2 regions of the Streptomyces sp. NBC_00028 genome follow, and region 2 is predicted to be linked to the other one. Evidence: riboswitches for the same ligand, from Rfam matches in the RefSeq annotation. Region 2 holds a riboswitch; the other holds the start of a gene.
The links. Region 2 has a riboswitch for S-adenosylmethionine ahead of thrC (threonine synthase). Riboswitches for the same ligand answer to the same signal wherever they lie in the genome.

Region 1 (10,494 bases), 1.6 Mb from region 2:
GGCCACCAGGGAGACCAGCAGCAGACACAGCGCGAGGATCCCGTGTCTCGACGCCCGCCTTCGACCAGCCATTTCACGATCGTACGGCGGGACGGCCGCCAGGGTCAGAGGGCCTGGGTCAGACCCTGGTGACGGTGGCGCCCGGCATCATGCCCACCGGGTCGTAGCGGACAGGGGCGCCGGGGTAGGGCGCGTGGATCACCTGGCCGTTGCCGACGTACATGCCGACATGGCTGGCGTCGGACCGGTAGGTGACCAGGTCGCCGGGTTGCGCCTGGGAGAGCGGGACCTGCTGCCCGGCGTAGCGCTGGCCCTGCGAGGTGCGCGGCAGGGAGACCCCGGCATGCCGGTACGACCACACCATCAGGCCCGAGCAGTCGAAGCCGGAGGGACCGGTCGCGCCCCAGACGTACGGCTTGCCGATCGCGGCGCGGGCGGCGGCGACCGCGGCGGCGGCCCGGGCGTTGGGCGGCAGGGCGCCGCTGAGGTCGGGCATGTCCTCGCGGCCGGAGCGGGAGGCCCGGTCGTAGGCGGCGCGCTCCTCGGACGGCAGGGAGTTGAGCAGCCGGCGGGCCTGGGCGAGCTTCCTCTCCACGGTCTGCTTGTGGCTCGCGACCGCCTTGCGGCTCTTCTCCAGCTCGGCCAGCTGACCGGCCGCCTCCGCGCGCTCCTGGGTGAGCTCGCGCATCGCCTCCTGGAGGTCCTTGAGCTCACCGGCCTGATGGGCGGTGATCCGGTCCAGGGCGGCGGCCTTGTCGAGGTAGTCGTCCGGGTCGTCGGAGAACAGCAGGGCGAGGGACGGGTCGAGGCCGCCGGAGCGGTACTGGGCACCGGCCAGCGAACCGAGCTTCTCCCGCATGGAGTTGATGCGGTCCTGCTGGCGGGCGATCCGGTCCTGCGCGGTGCCGACCTGCTTCTTCAGCGCGTCGGCGCGTTCGTCGGCCTTGTTGAAGGCCTCGGTCGCCTTCTCGGCCTCCTCGTAGAGGCGGTCCACCTCGGCACGGGTGTCGTCGTGCGGGGCGGCCGTGGCCGGTACGGCGCCGAGGGCCGCGGCGGTGGCCGTCAGGACGCAGAGCGCGGCACTGGCGCCCCGGTCGAACCCGGACGAAGTCGATGCAAGGCGGCGATGGGACCCCACGAGAAGCCGCACCCCTTCCGCTGGCGGACAGGAAACGCGGCCGACAGTAGCCCCGCGACAAGGGCGCTTCCAAAGACCTCCACGGCCACACAACGTGACGCCCCGCCACCGACGCAGGTCAGTGGCGGGGCGTGGGGTCAGTTCACGTCGCCAGGATTCGCCCGAACGGGCGGCACGGTGTCGTGATCTTGAGCGTGTTCCGGGGTGCTCAGATCCGGACGCCGAACTGGAACGGCATGTTGCCGATCGACTCGTAGCGCACGACCGTGCCGGTGCGCGGGGCGTGGATCACCTGGCCGTTGCCGGCGTAGATGCCGACGTGGTGCAGGTCGCCGTAGAAGATGACGAGGTCGCCGACCTTGAGCTGGCTCTGCGAGTAGATGCGCGTACCGGCGTTCGCCTGCGCCTGCGAGGTGCGGGGGATGGAGACGCCGGCCTGGGCGTAGGCCCAGGAGGTCAGGCCCGAGCAGTCGTAGGAGGCGGTGCCCGTGGCGCCGTAGACGTACGGCTTGCCGAGCTGGCTCTGGGCGGCCGAGAAGGCGGCGGCGGCGAAGTTGGAGGCGGCGGGGGCGTCGCCGAGGTCCACGCGCTCGCTGGCGGAGCGGCTGGCGCGCTCGTCCTCGGCGGCGAGGGCGGCCTTCTCGGCGGCCGTCAGCGTGTTGAGCAGCTTCTGCGCCTCGGCGAGCTTGGCCTGGACTTCCTTCTTCTTCTTGGCCAGTTCGGTCCGGGTGGAGGAGAGGTCCTTGAGCTTCTCGGCGGCCTCGGAGCGCTCCTGCGCGAGCTCGCGCTGCTTCTCCTGGATCTTCTTCAGCGCCTCGACCTGCTGGGCGCTCAACTGGTCGGCCGTGGAGGCCTTGTCCAGGTAGTCGTCCGGGTTGGACGACAGGAAGAGCTGCAGGGAGGCGTCTATGGAGCCCGTGCGGTACTGGGCGGCGGCCGCGAGACCCATGGAGTCACGCAGGCCGTTGAGGTCCTCCTGGCCGCGGGCCACGGTGTCCTGGATGGCGGAGATCTCCTTCTGGAGCTTCTCCTGCTTCTCCTTGGCGCCGTTGAGCTTCTCGGTGGCCTGCTCGGCCTCCTCGTAGAGCTTGTCGACCTTGGACTTGACCTCGTCCTTGCTGGGCTTCTCGCTCGGTGCCGCGTTGGCGGCGTTGGCGCTCAGCGCGACGGCGGCGGCAGCAGCGGTGGTCAGCACGGTCACGCGTGTGCGGCTCGGCTGCTTGGGTCGACGGTGGGACGCCACGGAGGTGAGCTCCTTCTTGTGAGTGATCACCCGTTCGGAGGTTCGAGCCCAGACCCTAGTGACCTTCTTGTGATCAGTTCAAATCCTCACGCGAAAAAATCGGTCACGGACTGCATTCTTTACACACAACTCACGTGCGGTAATGCTCGATTGACACTACGTTGTGTGACGATCCAGCCAATTCGGGCAATGAGCCCACAAGTTCGATGTTTAGGACAGGCGCTTCAAAAGCATCGCCGATGCGACAGGCCGGGCCCCCGCCTTGGCCACCCCGTCGGCCACCTCACGGTCGGTGGAGGCGACGATGACCGGCCGACCGGGCGGCTCGGCGCGCACCAGCTGGCGGATCAGTTCGTCGGCCGTGACGCCCGCCTTGGAGAACAGCACCCGCACACCGCGCGGCGGCGCGAGCAGCACCGGCGCGGCCAGTTCGGCGCCGTCGAAGACACAGGTCACCTCGGCGCCCGTCTGGGCCGCGAGCTGCGAGAGCTGACCGAGCAGCCGCAGGCGCTGCTTCTCCAGGGGCATCTGGGGATAGCCGGTCTTGGTGACGTTGTAGCCGTCGACCACCAAGTGGGCCTGGGGCAGGGCGAGCAGCTGGTCCAGAATGGCCGGATCGTTCTCGGACAGCGCCCGCGCGGCGATGTCCTTCGGGGTCATTCGACCCGGTTCGACCGCGTCGACGGTCTCCGCGGGCCGTACGGAGACGGGCGGCAACGCCAGCTCCCTGCGCAGCCCTTGGGCCGCGTCCAGCACGGTGTCGAGGAGCAGCCGGACGCGCATGTCCTCGACACTGCGCCCCTCCCGGGCCGCCTTGCGCGTGGCCTCCAGCGCGGCCTCGGCCTCCCCCAGCCGGGCCTTGAGCCGCCGCGCCTCGACCTCGGCGGTGGACACCTGCGTCTGCCCCTCGGCGCGCACGGCGTCCATCTCGGCCTGGAGCTTGCGCAGCGCCGCCTCACCGCGCTTGACGTCACTGAGGGCGGCCCGCAGCTTGCGGTGAAGCGATTCGGCTTCCTTCTTGGCCGCGTCCAGCTCGATGCGCAGCCGCTCGGTCTCGGCGCGCGTGTGGTCCCGGGCGGCCGCCAGCTCCTCGCGCAGCCGCTCCAGCTCGACGCGGCTCTCCTCGTCGGCGCGCTCGGCGTCGGCCCGCTGGGCCTCCTCGCCGGCCGCGGTCACGAGCTTCACCCAGCCCGTGGGACGCAGAACATAGGCCGCGGCCGCCACGTCGAGCGGATCCGCGGCCGGGGGCGGCGAGCCGGAGTCGAGGGCGCCGGCGAGCTCCGGCTGGGCCTCTCTGAACTTCTCGCCGATGCGCTGCCGGAACAGGGGATCGGTCTCCAGCGCCGCGGCCATCGCGTTGCCGGCGAACTTGGCCCGCCGGTTCGGCGCGAACCGGGCGTACTGTCTGAGCTGCGCGGGCAGTTCACCGACGGTCAGGCCACCGAAGCCGTCGGAGACGATCTGTACGACGCGACGGCGCACGCCGTCGGGCAGCGGACGGTCGAGCACCTCAGCGGCGCCGTCGCCCGGCTCCCCGCCTCGTGTCTCCACCATCCGTCAACACCCCAACCTGTGTGCGGGGGCCACTCCCTCAGGAGTCGGCGCCCGGCCTGTCCACGAGTTCCACCTGATCCACGGCGTTGCACCAGCGGCAGCGCACCGACTCGATGGTCTCACTGACCACCTCGCGCTCCTCCACCTTCGGCTCACCGGCCAGGTCGAGGTGGACGTACTCGACGACCTTCGACGAGCGGGTCACGTCGAACCGGGTGAGGTTGCCGCAGAGGGTGCAGCGCCACCGCGTCGAGGCGGTCGGCAGGGGAACCGTCATCGTGCCTGAGCTCTTTCCTTCTAGGTCTTCCATTGTCCGCGACACACCGGACCCGGTGTGTGGCTCGTAACCCTACGGCCTGGCGGGTACTCGTCGCTCGGCCGTCTCAGTGCCCGCTCGGGCGGCGAGGCACTCTGTTCGGTTGCGTCCCGTTACGTCATGCTCTGTGTTCATGATCAGCAACTGGAGGGTGACAGTCGGTGGCGCGAGCAGGTCGTTGTGGGGTACGGCACCGGTCACCTACGGCCTGATCGCCCTGTGCTGTCTGCTCTTCGTCATCGGCCCCGCGGGGGGCCTCAATCCGGCCTACGGCACCGGGGACGAACTGCTCGTCGCCCAGCGGGCCTACTTCCACCACTGGGGCGTGGTCCCCGCAGAACTGTTCGAAGGCTCGGCCCGGGCGGCACTCACCCCGGCGACGGCCCTCTTCGTGCACGGCAGCTGGGTCCACCTCCTCGGCAACATGCTCTTCCTCTATGTCTTCGGAGTGATGACCGAGGAACGGATGGGCCGCGTCCAGTTCACGCTCTTCTACCTCGGCTGCGGCTACCTGGCGCTGCTGGGCTACGCCGCTGCCAACTCCGACTCCGACCAGTCGCTGGTCGGGGCCTCCGGGGCGATCTCAGCCGTGCTCGGAGCGTTTCTCTACCTGTTCCCCGGCGCCCGGGTGACAAGCCTGCTGCCGTTCCTCTTCTTCCTGCCCCTGCGGTTCCCGGCATGGGTGGTGCTGCCCTTCTGGGCGGCCCTGCAGTGGCTGGCGGCGGGCCGGGCGCCGAACGGGCCCGGGGTGGCGTATCTGGCCCACCTGGTGGGCTTCGGCCTGGGCTTCGCCTTCGCGTGGGTGCGATTCCCCCCTGCGACTAGAGTGAAGCCCGCCCCAGCTCCGGCCCCCGAGGGAGAGAACCAGCCGTGATCACCGCGATCGTCCTGATCAAGACCAGCGTGGACCGGATCCCCGAGATCGCCGAGTCGATCGCGGCCCTGGACTCGGTGAGCGAGGTCTTCTCCGTCACCGGCACCTACGACCTGATCGCCATGGTCCGCGTCCGGCAGCACGAGGACCTCGCCGAGGTCATCCCCGGCAGCATCAGCAAGATCCCGGGCGTGGAGGCCACGGACACCCACGTCGCCTTCCGCACGTACTCCCAGCACGACCTGGAAGCGGCGTTCGCGATCGGCCTCGACAACTAGCCGCTGACGTCCAGGGCGGCGATGCCCTTGTTCGTGCCGGCGTAGACGCGGCGGCCGTGGACAAGGGGGGTCAGCAGGACGCCCGGATCGGCGCCCACCTCGGTCCTCCAGAGCCGCTTGCCCCGCAGGTCGAGGGCGTGGACCTCGGTGTCGGTGCGCACATAGACCGTGGAGTCCACCAGCACCGGGTCCGAGAGGGCCCCGCCCCCGCCGTACGACCAGACCTCGTCCCCGTCCTCCGTGATCGCCTTGAGCACCGCGCTCGCGTCGGTCACGCCCAGGAAGGCGAAGGAGGCCGTCTTCGCCGGGACGTAGGAACCCGCGAGGCCCTGTCCCCGCCACTCCTGGCGGCCCGCGAGATTCAGCCCGAACAGCTCGTTCGCCTGGTTCCCGGTGCTCACGACCACGGTGTCGCCGCTGACGGCGGGGCGGCCGACATCACCGTCCAGCGCGGCGTCGAACGACGTGGCGCCGCCGTCGTGGATTCCGTAGAGGTGGTTGTCGTAGCAGGGCACGTAGAGGACGCCGTCGGTCACGACGAGTTCTTCGCTCGGTGCCCCGCCCACCGGGGCGTCCCAGAGCACCTTGCCCCGGCTGTCGTACGCCTGCACGACACCCGGACCGTCGAACGTGCTTTTCGCGGAACCCACGACGACAGCGCCCCCGAGCACGGCGGGCTGGCGGAAGAACGGACTGGGCAGATACCGCTTCCACATCTCCTCGCCGTCGGCGCTCACCGCGATGAGTCGGCCCGGGTCGGCCGTGGTTTCGTCGACCGCGGCGACGAAGATCCCGTCGGCCGTGACGACGGGCCTGGTGATGAAGGTCGCCCCCTTGAGGACGGACATCTTCCAGCGTTCCTTGCCGTCGCTGCCCAGGGCCCGCAGAGTCCCGTCGGCCCCGGCGAAGTACAGCGTCCCACCGTCGGCGGAGAGCGCCCCGCAGGGACCGCCGGCCACACTCGGCGCGCCGCCCACGTTGTACGACCAGCGCATGGTCGCCTTCCGCGCGACGAACCCCGGCGTATCGGCGCTCCCGCTCTTCCCCCCGGCATCGCTACCGGTCCCCGACCGCCCGAGCCACCACCAGCCGCCCACTCCCCCGGCCCCGGCGACCACGGCCCCGCCCACGGCGAGGCGCAGCAGCCCGCGCCGCGACGGTCCTACGTCCGCCGCCTCGGCCTCGGGCGGCACCACCTGAGGCGTCTCGGCCACCGGCGTCATGTACTCGACCCGGCTCTCCCGCTCCCCCGACTCCCGCTCGGGAAGCCAGAGTTCGCCTCCCCGTGAAGCCTCGGCCTCCGGGCCCGCACCCGTGTACCAGCCCGGACGCAGGCCGCCGCGCGGGGAACCGCCCATGGCCTCGACGACGTCCGAAGGCATCGGCCGCTGCCCCGGCTCGTCCCTGAGGCACGCCTCCACCAGCGGCAGCAGTTCCTTCGGTACGCCCGTCAGGTCGAAGTCGCGGGTCAGGATGCGCAGCAGGATCACCGAGTCCTGGCCCTCGCCGAAGGGTTCGCGCCCGCTCGCCGCGTAGGCGAGGACCGCGCCGAGGGAGAAGACGTCGCTCGACGGGCCGACCTTGCCGCCGTTGCGGATCTGCTCGGGCGAGACATAGCCGACCGAGCCCACGATCGCGCCCGTACGGGTCATCGCCGTGGCTTCCAGGGCCCGTACGATCCCGAAGTCGATGACCCGCGGGCCGTCCGGCGCCAGCAGGATGTTGGAGGGCTTCAGGTCCCGGTGGACCATGCCCCGGGCGTGGATCGCGCCCAGCGCCTCACCCAGCGCGGCCCCCAGCACCCGCACCGCCCGCTCGGGCAGTGCCCCGCCGTCCATGACCGCGTCCCGCAGATTCGGCCCGTCCACGAACTCCGTGGCCATCCACGGGTGTTCGCCCTCCGGGTCGGCGTCGACCACACGCGCGGTGTAGGTGCCCGCCCCGCCGACGGTCTGCGCCGCCCGTACCTCCTGCCGGAACCGGGCACGGAAGGTGCGGTCCTGGGCGTACTCCGGCCGTACGACCTTCACCGCCAGCCGCAGCCCGGTGCGTGACTCGGCGAGAAACACCTCGCCCATGCCGCCCGAGCCGAGCCGGCCCCGTACCTCGTACGGGCCGACCCTGCGTGGATCCGTCGCGCGCAGCGCCTGCACTTTCCGCTCCCCCGTGGACGTCGTGAACATGCCCGAGGGGGAGCGTATCGGCAACCGCCGGTCAGCCGGTCAGACGGCCGGGACGCACCGGCCGTCCTCGGTCCGGTAGCGCCACTTCGCACCGTCGCTCACCAGCTCGCGCACGGCGTTGACGAACCGCTCCACGTGCTCGTCCGGCGTGCCCGCGCCGAAGCTGACGCGGATGGCGTTGAGGGACTTCTCGCCGGGCGCGGCCTCGGGGGCGCCGCACTCGCCCTGGGTCTGCGGGTCGCTGCCCAGCAGGGTGCGGACGAGGGGGTGGGCGCAGAAGAGGCCGTCGCGGACGCCGATGCCGTACTCGGCGGAGAGGGCGGCGGCGAAGTGGGAGCTGTTCCAGCCCTCGACCACGAAGGAGATCACGCCGACGCGGGGGGCGTCGTCGCCGAAGAGGGAGAGGACGCGGACCTCGGGGACGTCGGCGAGGCCGCTCCTGACCTTCTCGATCAGGTACTGCTCGCGGGCGACCAGGGTGTCGAAGCCGGCCTCGGACAGCGCCTTGCAGGCGGAGGCGATGGAGTAGGCGCCGATGACGTTCGGGGAGCCGGCCTCGTGGCGGGCCGCGTTCTCGTGCCACTCCACGTCCACGCCGCCGTCCTCACGCCGGGTGACCTTGCGGCTGGCGCCGCCGCCCGCGAGGTAGGGGTCGGCGGCGGTGAGCCAGTCGGCGCGGCCGGCGAGGACGCCGGAGCCGAAGGGGGCGTACAGCTTGTGGCCGGAGAAGGCGACCCAGTCGACGTCGAGGTCGGCGACGGACACCGCGTGGTGCGGGGCGAGTTGGGCGGCGTCGAGGACGATCCGGGCGCCGTGCGCATGGGCGGCGGCGGCCAGCTCGCGCACCGGCCACAGCTCGCCGGTGACGTTGGAGGCGCCGGTCACGCAGACCAGGGCGGGGCCGTAGGGGTCGCGGTCGGCGAGGGCCTGCTCCAGGGTCTGGACGGCCTGCTGGTGGGTGCGGGGCGCGTTGAGGTAGGTGACCCGGGCGTCGCGCCAGGGCAGCAGCGAGGCGTGGTGCTCGGTCTCGAAGACGAAGACCTGGCAGTCGGCGGGCAGCGCGGCGGCGAGCAGGTTGAGGGAGTCGGTGGTGGACCGGGTGAAGACGACCTGGTCACCCTCACGGCAGCCGAGGAAGTCGGCGACGGTCTTCCGGGCGTTCTCGAACAGGTCGGTCGACAGCTGCGACAGGTACCCGGCACCGCGGTGGACGCTGCCGTAGTAGGGCGCGTACGCCGCCACGTCGTCCCAGACCCGCTGGAGGGCCGGCGCGCTGGCCGCGTAGTCGAGGGCCGCGTAGGTGACCTCGCCACCGGTGACGAGCGGGACGGTGACATCCCGGCCCAGAACGGGCAGGGGGGCACAAATGGTCTGGGTGGCGGCAGCGGTGGAGACAGACATGGGGAACTCCCGTGAGAGGGCATGCCGAAGCAGGGCATGCGGGGAAGGGGAAAAGGGTGCGCGGAGGCGGGGCTCGGCAGCCCTATCGCATTCGCTTGCTCACGGAAGACTCCCTCGAACGACCAGGACCCCTGGATTCGAGAGGGGCCCGCGCTTGCCGTAGACCTCGCTGCCTACGGCCTGGTCTTCACCCGGGGCACCCCGCCACGGACGGAGGGTTGCCGGACAGTCGGCCGGGGCCTCATGACTGTCACTCATGACCTGGTACAGGAACGTACGTGATGTGATCGTCGTCCCGCAACCCGTGTCCGGATCGCGGGACGACCATCGACACGACTACCGGTTGCTGGCCGCCACCCAGCGCTCCAGCGTCCGCTTGGCCGCGCCGGAGTCGATGGACTCCGCGGCCTTCGCCATCCCGGCCCGCAGCTGGTCCGCCAGGGACGCCCCGGTCGGCTCCAGCGCGACGAGCGCCGCCGCCGAGTTCAGCAGGACCGCGTCCCGGACCGGACCCGGCTCGCCGTCGAGGAGTCTGCGCGCCACGTCCGCGTTGAACGCCGGGTCACCGCCCCGCAGCGCCTCCACCGGCACCAGTTCGATGCCCACGTCACGCGGGTCGAAGGCCTCCTCGGTGACCTTGCCGTCACGCACCACCCACACCCGGGAGGTGGACGTCGTCGTCAGCTCGTCGAGGCCGTCGTCACCGCGGAAGACCAGCGAGGAGTTGCCGCGCTCGGCGAACACTCCGGCCACGATCGGCGCCATCAGCGGGTCGGCGACGCCCACCGCCTGCGCCCTGACCTTCGCCGGGTTGGTCAGCGGGCCCAGCGCGTTGAACACCGTACGGATGCCCAACTGGCCGCGGGCGGCGCCCGCGTGACGCAGCGCCGGGTGGAACTTGATGGCGAAGCAGAAGGTGATGCCGGCCTCCTCGGCCACCTCGGCCACCCGCTGCGGGGTGAGGTCGAGGTTGACGCCCAGCTTCTCCAGGACGTCCGAGGAACCCGACGCCGACGAGGCCGCCCGGTTGCCGTGCTTGACGACCTTCGCGCCGGTGCCGGCCACGACGAGGGAGGACATCGTGGAGATGTTCACCGTCTTGGCGCCGTCGCCGCCGGTGCCGACGATGTCGACGGTCCGCCCGGACACCTCGATCACGTTGGCGTGCTCGTACATCGCCTGGACCAGCCCGGTGATCTCCTCGACCGTCTCGCCCTTGGCCCGCAGGGCCACCACGAACCCGGCGATCTGCGCGTCCGTCGCCTCGCCGCGCATGATCTGGTCCATCGCCCAGGCGGTGGCGTCGGCGCTCTGGTCGCGGCCGTACAGCAGGGCGTTCAACACCTCGGGCCAGGAACGGCCCGCCGCGGTGTCGCCTCCAGCGGGGGTCACAGCGCTCATACGGCCGCTCCTGGGTGTCGTAAAACGTGCTTCAACAGATGTGTGACCACCCTATCCAGCCCCGGGCACGGAGAAGGGCCCCCGTCCGAAGACCGGACGGGGGCCC
Region 2 (10,494 bases):
GGTTGATCGCGCAGTTCCCCGCGCCCCTAGCGGCGTTGCCATCAGGGCGTTACCTCCATGCCGTCAGTTGTTGTGAGGAGATCCCAGGCCAGTAGCCCGGCACCCAGGCAACCCGCTGTGTCGCCCAGCGCCGCCGGGACCACCGACGGCAGCTTCTGGAAGGTGATCCGCTGTTGGACGGCATCCCTTAGTGGTGTGAACAAGGTTTCCCCCGCCTCCGCCAGCCCGCCACCGATGATCAGGGTGCTGGGGTCCAGGAGGGTGAGGGCGGTGACCAGGCCGTCGGCGAGGGCGTCGATCGCGTGCTGCCAGACGGCCTGAGCCCGCGGGTCGCCGGACTCGACGGCTTTCGCGCAGTCGGCCGCGTCCGCCTCCGGGTCCCCGGCCGCCGCGGCCCACGCCTCGCTGACCGCCGCCGCGGAGGCGTACCGCTCCAGGCAGCCGGACTGGCCGCAGGGACACGGGGTCCCTCCGGGGCGTACGACGATGTGGCCGATCTCGCCCGCGAAACCGTGGGCGCCCGCCTCCACCCGGCCGCCGATGCCGATGGCGCCCGCGATGCCGGTGCCGAGGGGGACGAAGAAGAAGCGGTCCGCGCCTTGGCCGGCGCCGATCCGGCCCTCGGCGAGGCCGCCGGTGCGGACGTCGTGGCCGAGGGCGACGGGGACCGCGAGGCGTTCGGTGAGCAGCGCGCGCAGCGGGACGTCGCGCCAGCCGAGGTTGGCGGCGTAGCGGGCGACGCCCTGGTCGGCGTCGACGATGCCGGGGACGGCGATGCCGGCGGCTGACGCGGGCTCGCCGAGGTGCTCGGCGCCGTACGCGTGCAGCTCGGCGGCGAAGTCGAGGATGCCCTCGACGACCGCGTCCGGGCCGCGCTCCCGGCCGGTCGGGCGGCGGGCCTGGTGCAGCAGCTCGCCGGAGGCGCCGACGAGGGCGGCCTTCATTCCGGTGCCGCCCACATCGAGGGCGATGACATGTCTCACGGGGGTAGTGTGGCCCGCCGACCCGGGAGAGGTCTAGTCCACTCACGTGGTGTAGACCTTATGTCTGACCTTTCGAAAGTTTCGGAGGTTCCAGTGACGATGACGACGATGTGGGGCTCGGCAGTGCGGCGGCGTAGGACAGGAACGATCGCGGTGGTGTCCGCACTGGGCATGACGGCGGTTCTCGGCGGCTGCGGCCTGGGCGACGACGAGGGGGACGTGACCCTGCGCCTGGTCGCCGCGGACTACGGGAACAGCAAGGCGAACAGCTCCCAGAAGTACTGGGACGCGCTGGTCGCGGACTACGAGTCCGAGCACCCCGGCGTGAAGGTCGACGTCAGCGTCTACTCCTGGAACGACGTCGACCGCGAGGTCAAGGACATGGTCGCCGACGGGAACCCGCCCGACATGGCGCAGATCGGCGCGTACGCCGACTATGCCGCCGACGGCCTGCTCTACTCCGCCGGTGAACTGCTCTCCATCTCCACCGAGGCCGACTTCGTCTCGCGGCTCGCCGCGGCGGGGGAGGTCGACTCGACGCAGTACGGCATGCCGTTCGCGGCCTCCACCCGGCTGCTCTTCTACAACAAGACCCTTTTCACCAAGGCCGGGCTGACCCCGCCGAAGACCTGGGCGGAGCTCGCCGCGGACGCCGCCGCGCTGAAGGCGGCCGGCGTGAAGTACCCGTACGCCCTGCCCCTCGGCTCCGAGGAGGCGCAGGCCGAGACCATGCAGTGGCTGCTCAGCGGCGGGGGCGGCTACACCGAGGACATCGGCACCTACGGCATCGACTCGGCGGCCAACGTCGACACCCTGACCTGGCTCAAGGACGACCTCGTCGGCAAGGGGCTGACCGGGCCGGTCGCGCCGGGGAAGCTGAACCGGGCCGACGCGTTCGCCGCGTTCGCGAACGGCGAGGTCGGGATGTTGAACGGGCATCCCACGCTGATGAAGACGGCCGCGGCCAAGGGCGTGAAGTTCGGCATGGTCCCGATGCCCGGCGTCGACGGCCCGACCAAGTACTCCATGGGCGTCGCCGACTGGATGACGGCGTTCAAGCAGAACGGGCACGCCGAGCAGATCGGGGACTTCCTCGACTTCGTCTACGACGAGAAGAACGTGCTCGCCTTCTCCCGTGAGTACGACCTGCTGCCGGTCACCGTGTCGGCCTCCGAGGTCATGAGCACGGCGAAGGAGGACAAGGACCTGGAGCCCTTCCTGGAGGAACTCCCCGGCTCCGAGCTCTACCCCGTCGGCAAGACGTCCTGGGCGGAGGTCAGCGTGGCGGTCAAGCAGCGGATCGGCACGGCGGTGGCGGCCGGGGGCAGCCCCTCGGCGGTCCTCGGCGGCATCCAGTCGAAGGCGCTGATGGCGGAGAGCGCGGAGTAGGGCTTGTCAGTGGCGGGGGCTACGGTCGCTGACATGAACGACCTGGCCCCCCGAGAACAGGCCATCCTCGCCCTCGAACGCCGCGGCTTCGCCGGCCCCGGCGCGAAGGAGCGCGCGATACGCGAGGAACTGGGCCTGGCCCCGGTCCGCTACTACCAGCTGCTCAACGCCCTGCTGGACGACCCGAGGGCCCTGGCCCACGACCCGGTCACGGTGAACCGGCTGCGCAGGGTGCGGGAGGCACGCAGATCGGAGCGGTGAGGATCGGAGCGTCACCTTGTCGGCGCCGGTCCGCATCAACCAGCCCGTCCGGCGTTTGAGGACGAGGCCCGTTCAGGGCCGAAGCGGGGGTCTGGGGGCGGCAGCCCCCAGGGATGGGACGGGTAAGGGCGGCGGGGGCGAGAAAAAGGCGTGCGGTCCGCTGCCGTGGATAGGGTCCTTCCATGGGCAGCCACCAGGACTCCACGCACCCCACGGACGACCTCCTGCGCACGCCGGTGACCCAGGCCGGCCGCGACGGGCTCGCCGCGATGCTCGCGCGGCCCGGCAAGACGGTCGTCGCGCTCGACTTCGACGGGACGCTCGCGCCGATCGTGGCCGACCCGGAACAGGCCCGGGCCCACCCCGACGCCGTGTCCGCGCTCGCCGCCCTCGCCCCGAACCTCGCCTCCATCGCCGTCGTCACCGGCCGCCCCGCCGGAGTCGCCGTCCGCCTCGGCGGCTTCGCGGGCGTCCCCGGCCTCGAACACCTCGTCGTCCTCGGCCACTACGGCGCCGAGCGCTGGGACGCCGCCACCGGCGAGGTCACCGCCCCCGCCCCGCACCCCGGTGTCGCCGCCGTCCGCGCCGAACTCCCCGGCTTCCTCGACGGCATCGGCGCCTGGCACGGCACCTGGATCGAGGAGAAGGGGCGGGCCGTCGCCGTCCACACCCGCCGCGCCGAGGACCCGCAGGCCGCCTTCGACGCCCTGCGCGCCCCGCTCACCGGCCTTGCCGACCGCCACGGCCTGATCGTCGAACCCGGCCGGCTCGTCCTCGAACTCCGCCCACCGGGCGTCGACAAGGGCCGGGCCCTGACGGAGTACGTCCGTGAGCTGGGCGCCGAGGCCGTGCTCTACGCCGGCGACGACCTCGGAGACCTCCCCGCCTTCGCCGCCGTGGACAAGCTCCGCTCCGACGGGGTCGCCGGGCTGTTGGTGTGCAGCGCCGGCAGCGAGGAGGTGGCCGAGCTGAGGGAACGGGCCGACCTGGTGGTGGACGGCCCGGCGGGGCTGGTGACGCTGCTGACGCGCCTGGCGGAGCGGCTGCCTCCCGCCCCCGGGACTCAGCCGCGCAACGCCGCCAGCTGATCCAGGAACCACTGCGCGGGCGGCAACGCCGTGGCCGCGGCGGCGAGCCGCTTCGTGCGCTCCGTGCGCTCCCCGGGCCCCATCGTCAGCGCCTCGTGCAGGGCGTCGGCGGTGCCGATCACGTCGTACGGGTTGACCACGATCGCGTCCTCGCCGAGCTCCTCGTACGCCCCCGCCTCCCGTGACAGCACCAGCGCGCACCCCTCGTCGGAGACGACCGGCATTTCCTTGGCGACCAGGTTCATACCGTCGCGGATGGGGTTGACCAGGGCCACGTCGGCGAGCCGGTACGCGGCGAGGGAGCGCGCGAAGTCGTCCTTGACGTGCAGCACCACCGGGGTCCAACCGGGCGTCCCGTACGCCGAGTTGATCTCCTCCGCCACGCGCTGCACCTCGGCGGTGTAGTCCCGGTAGACGGCGAGGTCCTGCCGGGAGGGGTAGGCGAACGCCACGTGCACGACCCGCTCCCGCCACTCGGGGCGGGTCGCCAGCAGATGCTCGTACGCGTGCAGACCGCGCACGATGTTCTTCGACAGTTCGGTGCGGTCGACCCGGACGATCGTGCGGCGGCCCGCGCCGATCTCCGTCCTCAGGGCGGTCATCCGCTCGGCCACGTCCGCCTCGTGCGACCGCTTGCGCAGGAAGTCCGCGTCCGCGCCGAGCCCGTGCACCCCGATCCGGGTGTCCCCGAGCCCGCCGACGATCTCCGTCGCGCACGCCTCGAACGCCGACGCCCAGCGCCGGGTCAGGAACCCCAGCCGGTCGGCGCCGAGCATGCCCCGCAGCACCTGCTCGGCGATGTCGTCCGGCAGCATCCGGAAGTACTCCGGCGGCGCCCACGGGGTGTGCGAGAAGTGGCCGATCCGCAGGTCGGGGCGGAGCTCCCGGAGCATCCCCGGCACCAGCGTGAGGTGGTAGTCCTGCACCACGACCGCCGCCCCCCGCGCGGCCTCCTCCGCCAGCGCCTCGGCGAAGGCGCGGTTGTAGGTCTCGTACGACGCCCACTGCCGCCGGAACTCCGCGTCGAAGACCGGTTCCAGCGGGGTCTGGTACAGCAGGTGGTGGACGAACCACAGGACCGAGTTGGCGATGCCGTTGTACGCGTCCGCGTGCACGTCGGCCGGGATGTCGAGCATCCGTACGCCGGCCTCGCCCGCCCCGCGCCGTACCGCCTCGCGGTCGCCGTCGCTCAGCGCCGAGCAGACCCACAGGGCGTCCGCGTCGGAGCCGATCGCCGACAGACCCGAGACCAGCCCCCCGCCACCGCGCCGGGCGGACAGCGTGCCGTCCGCCCGGACCTCGTAGGAGACCGGGCCACGGTTGGAGGCCACCAGTACCTGAGCAGCACCGAACGTTGAAGCCATACGGATCAACCTAGCCCGGTCACGGAACACTCAAACGTGCGTCCGGTCCGGTGCGGTCCTGCGGCCCGCACGGCTCAGGCGACCTTGCGGGTCGCGTACTCCGCGATGTCCGCCATCGGCGGGCGTTCCTCCGTGTCCACCGAGTAGGTGCGGGGCTCGAAGCCGGTCTCGCCGCGTTCGAACTGGGTGAGGGAGGGGCGGATGAGATGGCCGCGGGCCAGCCGGAGCTGGGCCGTGCGGTAGATCGCGGCGGACATCCGGCCGAGGGCCTGGCCGTCCTGGTGACGGTGCTTGCGGACGCCGACGTCGACCTGGGCGAGCGCGTCGAGGCCGACCAGGTGCAGCGCGTCGACCAGCATGCCGAGCTCGACGCCGTAGCCGACCGGGAACGGCAGCTGTTCGAGCAGGGACCTGCGGGCCGCGTACTCGCCGCCCAGCGGCTGGACGAAACCGGCCAGCTGCGGCCAGTGCATGTTCAGCAGCGGGCGGGCCATCAGCTCGGTCACCCGGCCGCCCTGGCCCGCAGCCCCACCGAGCGGGCGGTCGTACATGGCCTTGACCAGGTCGACCCCGGGTTCGGTGAGCAGCGGGCCGACGATCCCGGCGACGAAGTCGGAGGAGAACTCCTTCAGGTCGGCGTCGATGAAGCAGACGATGTCGCCGCTGGTCACCAGCAGCGAACGCCACAGCACCTCGCCCTTGCCGGGCACGGTGGGCAGGCGGGGCAGGATCGCGTCGCGGTGCACGACCGTGGCGCCGGCCGCGGCCGCCACCTGTGCCGTACGGTCGCTCGACCCCGAGTCGACGACGACGATCTCGTCGACCAGCGGGACCTGCTGCATCAGGTCGTGACGGATGATCGCGACGATGTCGCCGACCGTCTCCTCCTCGTTCAGCGCGGGCAGCACGACACTGACCGACTGACCCGTGCGCTGCTTGGCGGCCAGGATCTGGTGGAGCGGCCGGTCGGTCACGGACCAGGAGCGGGTGGTCAGCCAGCGCTCGACTTCTTCCAGCACGTGGGCGACTCCTCTACTTGTGATCCACTACTTGTGATCCATCTCGCGGTTCGGACGACTATCTCAACTGTCCAGGTCGTCGGTTACAGTCTTGAACAACGCGGATGACCATCGCATGTCCTGGATCATCCGACGTTCACAACTTCATACCGCTCATCCAGAGGGGCAGAGGGATACGGCCCGATGAAGCCCCGGCAACCCTCCAGTCGGTACTCGCACACGTGAGGCTCCCGACTCGGGAAGGTGCCAAATCCGTCTCACGGCGAGATGCGTCGTGAGGAAGATGAGGAGAAAGGGCCTCGCCTCTCATGGCTGCGCAGACTGTCGAAAACACCACCGGAACCACCGTCGACCTCGGCCCCGCCGCGGCGCTCAGCTGCCGCGAATGCGGTCACCGGGTGCCTCTCGGCCCGGTCTTCGCCTGCGAGGAGTGTTTCGGCCCGCTCGAGATCGCGTACGACTTCTCCGCCTACGACGCCGAGGAGCTCCGCAAGCGGATCGAGGCGGGACCCGCGAACATCTGGCGCTACGCGCCGCTGCTGCCCGTCCCCGCGGACGTGGCCGACAAGCCCAACATCAACCCCGGCTGGACCAAGCTCGTCAAGGCCGACAACCTCGCCCGTGAGCTGGGTGTCGAGGCCGGCAAGCTGTTCGTGAAGGACGACTCCGGCAACCCGACGCACTCCTTCAAGGACCGGGTCGTCGCCCAGGCCATCGAGGCCGCCCGGGCCTTCGGCTTCACCACGCTCTCCTGCTCCTCCACCGGCAACCTCGCCGGTGCCGTCGGCGCCGCCGCGGCCCGCGCCGGCTTCCGCTCCTGCGTGTTCATCCCGCACGACCTGGAGCAGGGCAAGGTCGTCATGGCCGCGGTCTACGGCGGTGAGCTCGTCGGCATCGAGGGCAACTACGACGACGTGAACCGCTTCTGCTCCGAGCTGATCGGCGACCCGGCCGGCGAGGGCTGGGGCTTCGTCAACGTCAACCTGCGGCCGTACTACGCGGAGGGTTCCAAGACCCTCGCGTACGAGATCTGCGAGCAGCTCGGCTGGCAGCTTCCCGACCAGCTGGTCGTGCCGATCGCCTCCGGCTCCCAGCTCACCAAGATCGACAAGGGGCTCCAGGAGCTGATCAAGCTCGGGCTCGTCGAGGACAAGCCGTACAAGATCTTCGGCGCGCAGGCGGAGGGGTGCTCGCCGGTGTCGGTCGCCTACAAGGCGGGCCACGACGTCGTCCGCCCCCAGAAGCCGAACACCATCGCCAAGTCCCTCGCCATCGGCAACCCGGCCGACGGTCCCTACGTCCTGGACATCGCGCGTCGCACCGGCGGTGCGGTGGAGGACGTGAACGACGAGCAGATCGTCGACGCGATTCGGCTGCTCGCCAGGGCTGAGGGCATCTTCGCGGAGACCGCCGGTGGTGTGACCGTGGGCGTGACGAAGAAGCTGATCGAGAACGGTCTGCTGGATCCGACGCTGACGACGGTCGTGCTGAACACCGGCGACGGTCTGAAGACACTGGACGCGGTGGCCGAGACGGGGCTGACCGCGACCATTCGCCCCAACCTGGAGTCCTTCCACGAGGCCGGACTCGCATAGTCGTTGTTGTCTGCGGGCCGGTGGGGGCTGGTCGCGCCCACGCGGCGGAAGCCGCACATTGAACACAGCCCCGCGCCCCTAGGTGCGTCATCCTGACCGGAGGATCAATCGTGAGCGTCAACGTCCGCATCCCCACCATCCTGCGCACCTACACGGGTGGCCAGGCCGAAGTGACCGCCGAGGGCTCGACCCTCGCCGACGTCATCGCCGACCTGGAGAAGAACCACACGGGCATCGCCGCCCGGGTGCTCGACGACCAGGGCAAGCTGCGTCGGTTCGTCAACGTGTACGTCAACGACGACGACGTCCGCTTCGAGCAGGGCCTGGAGACCGCCACCCCGGACGGCGCCGGCGTCTCGATCATCCCGGCCGTCGCCGGCGGCTGAGTCCAGCTGACCGAATGACTGATCATTACCGTCGGTAAGGCCGATTACCGAGAGTTCAACGAATTGCCCCCTCCGTGAGAGAAACGGAAGGGGCAATTCTCTATGGTTGAGCGCGGTACAGTTGGGGAAGCTGCTGCGCCTTCCATGCCACACGCATATGAGTTCCTGCTCCACTTGCGACGAGAAGCAGCCAAAGTGTGCGGTTCTTTTGTGAGTCTTGTGCCTTTTATGGGGCCCGACTTGCCCCGAATTCGGGCGAATTCTCGCTACATTCCGGACCCCGCACGTCCAGAATTCTCGTCCGATTGACCTGTTGCAGACGGCAGTTGGACAGATACATTCAGCCGCGGTCGACGCGTTCCGGCGCACGCCCCCAATCCGTGGGGGGTGAGGTCTGACCCGGATCCGCGAAGTGTGGATCTGTGCAAGGGCCAGTAATAGGGGAGTTAGGCATGGCTCAGGGCACCGTCAAGTGGTTCAACGCGGAGAAGGGGTACGGCTTCATCGCGGTCGACGGTGGTGCGGATGTTTTCGTCCACTACAGCGCGATCCAGATGGACGGGTACCGCACCCTGGAAGAGGGTCAGCGGGTCGATTTCGAGATCTCGCAGGGCCAGAAGGGGCCGCAGGCGGACATGGTCCGACTGGCGACCGGCTGAAGCACGCGCCGACTGACTAGCAGCGACGTTCTTCTTTGAAGGGCCCGCACCTCATGGGGAGTCATGGGTGCGGGCCCTTCGGCGTGCCCGGGACCCCGCACGTCCTGCCCGGACCCCCTGCGGTGACTGCCCGATCCCCGGGAGGCGCTTGCACTCGACCATGCCGAGTGCTAATCATTGGCGTTAGCACTCTGAAGGTGAGAGTGACAAAGAAGGACCGGGTCGGTGAGGCCCGCAGGCCAGGTGGGGCAAGGAACCACGAGGTGTGCGAGCCGTCCGTCGCGGGCGCGGGCGCGGTCCGAAGGAATCACCCCCAGTCCTGGAGGGACCACTTCACATGGCCAAGATCATCGCGTTCGACGAGGAGGCGCGGCGCGGCCTCGAGCGCGGCATGAACCAGCTCGCGGACGCCGTCAAGGTGACGCTCGGCCCCAAGGGTCGCAACGTCGTCCTCGAGAAGAAGTGGGGCGCCCCCACGATCACCAACGATGGTGTCTCCATCGCCAAGGAGATCGAGCTCGAGGACCCGTACGAGAAGATCGGCGCCGAGCTGGTCAAGGAAGTCGCGAAGAAGACCGACGACGTAGCCGGCGACGGCACGACGACCGCGACCGTCCTGGCCCAGGCCCTGGTGCGCGAGGGTCTGCGCAACGTGGCCGCCGGTGCCAACCCGATGGCCCTCAAGCGCGGTATCGAGAAGGCCGTCGAGGCCGTCTCCGGTGCCCTCCTTGAGCAGGCGAAGGATGTCGAGACCAAGGAGCAGATCGCTTCGACGGCCTCCATCTCCGCCGCCGACACCCAGATCGGCGAGCTCATCGCCGAGGCGATGGACAAGGTCGGCAAGGAAGGCGTCATCACCGTCGAGGAGTCCCAGACCTTCGGTCTGGAGCTGGAGCTGACGGAGGGTATGCGCTTCGACAAGGGCTACATCTCCGCCTACTTCGCCACCGACATGGAGCGTATGGAGGCGTCCCTGGACGACCCGTACATCCTGATCGCCAACTCCAAGATCGGCTCCGTCAAGGACCTGCTCCCGCTCCTGGAGAAGGTCATGCAGTCGGGCAAGCCGCTGCTGATCATCGCCGAGGACGTCGAGGGCGAGGCCCTGTCGACCCTGGTCGTCAACAAGATCCGCGGCACCTTCAAGTCCGTCGCCGTCAAGGCCCCGGGCTTCGGTGACCGCCGCAAGGCCATGCTCGGCGACATCGCCATCCTCACGGGCGGCGAGGTCATCTCCGAGGAGGTCGGCCTCAAGCTGGAGAACGCGACCCTGGACCTCCTGGGCCGCGCCCGCAAGGTCGTCATCACCAAGGACGAGACCACCATCGTCGACGGTGCCGGCTCCGCCGACCAGGTCGCCGGCCGGGTCAACCAGATCCGCGCCGAGATCGAGAACAGCGACTCGGACTACGACCGCGAGAAGCTCCAGGAGCGCCTGGCCAAGCTCGCCGGTGGCGTCGCCGTCATCAAGGCCGGTGCCGCGACCGAGGTCGAGCTCAAGGAGCGCAAGCACCGCATCGAGGACGCCGTGCGCAACGCCAAGGCGGCCGTCGAGGAGGGCATCGTCGCCGGTGGTGGCGTGGCCCTGCTCCAGGCCTCCGGTGTCTTCGAGAAGCTGGAGCTGGAGGGTGACGAGGCGACCGGCGCTGCCGCCGTCAAGCTCGCCCTTGAGGCCCCGCTGAAGCAGATCGCCGTCAACGCCGGCCTCGAGGGCGGCGTCGTGGTGGAGAAGGTCCGCAACCTCACCCCG

Region 1: linked by a shared signal. The riboswitch ahead of OG885_RS32555 (aminotransferase class V-fold PLP-dependent enzyme) and the one ahead of thrC (threonine synthase) in region 2 are both predicted to bind S-adenosylmethionine.

The regions. Positions count from the first base shown of each region.
Region 1 is NZ_CP108293.1:7,232,382-7,242,875, reverse strand. It holds gene OG885_RS32595 (hypothetical protein) at 1-72, opposite strand, end outside; gene OG885_RS32590 (NlpC/P60 family protein) at 119-1,138, opposite strand; gene OG885_RS32585 (NlpC/P60 family protein) at 1,347-2,381, opposite strand; gene OG885_RS32580 (NYN domain-containing protein) at 2,592-3,935, opposite strand; gene OG885_RS32575 (hypothetical protein) at 3,973-4,212, opposite strand; gene OG885_RS32570 (rhomboid family intramembrane serine protease) at 4,385-5,125, shown strand; gene OG885_RS32565 (Lrp/AsnC family transcriptional regulator) at 5,122-5,403, shown strand; gene OG885_RS32560 (protein kinase domain-containing protein) at 5,400-7,586, opposite strand; gene OG885_RS32555 (aminotransferase class V-fold PLP-dependent enzyme) at 7,626-8,987, opposite strand; SAM riboswitch class IV at 9,133-9,249, opposite strand; gene trpD (anthranilate phosphoribosyltransferase) at 9,324-10,388, opposite strand.
Region 2 is NZ_CP108293.1:5,606,648-5,617,141, forward strand. It holds gene nagA (N-acetylglucosamine-6-phosphate deacetylase) at 1-42, opposite strand, end outside; gene OG885_RS25185 (ROK family protein) at 42-983, opposite strand; gene OG885_RS25190 (extracellular solute-binding protein) at 1,155-2,372, shown strand; gene OG885_RS25195 (DUF3263 domain-containing protein) at 2,406-2,633, shown strand; gene otsB (trehalose-phosphatase) at 2,816-3,721, shown strand; gene OG885_RS25205 (trehalose-6-phosphate synthase) at 3,697-5,085, opposite strand; gene OG885_RS25210 (glucosyl-3-phosphoglycerate synthase) at 5,160-6,104, opposite strand; SAM riboswitch class I at 6,255-6,394, shown strand; gene thrC (threonine synthase) at 6,413-7,699, shown strand; gene OG885_RS25220 (ubiquitin-like small modifier protein 1) at 7,810-8,085, shown strand; gene OG885_RS25225 (cold-shock protein) at 8,538-8,744, shown strand; gene groL (chaperonin GroEL) at 9,082-10,494, shown strand, end outside.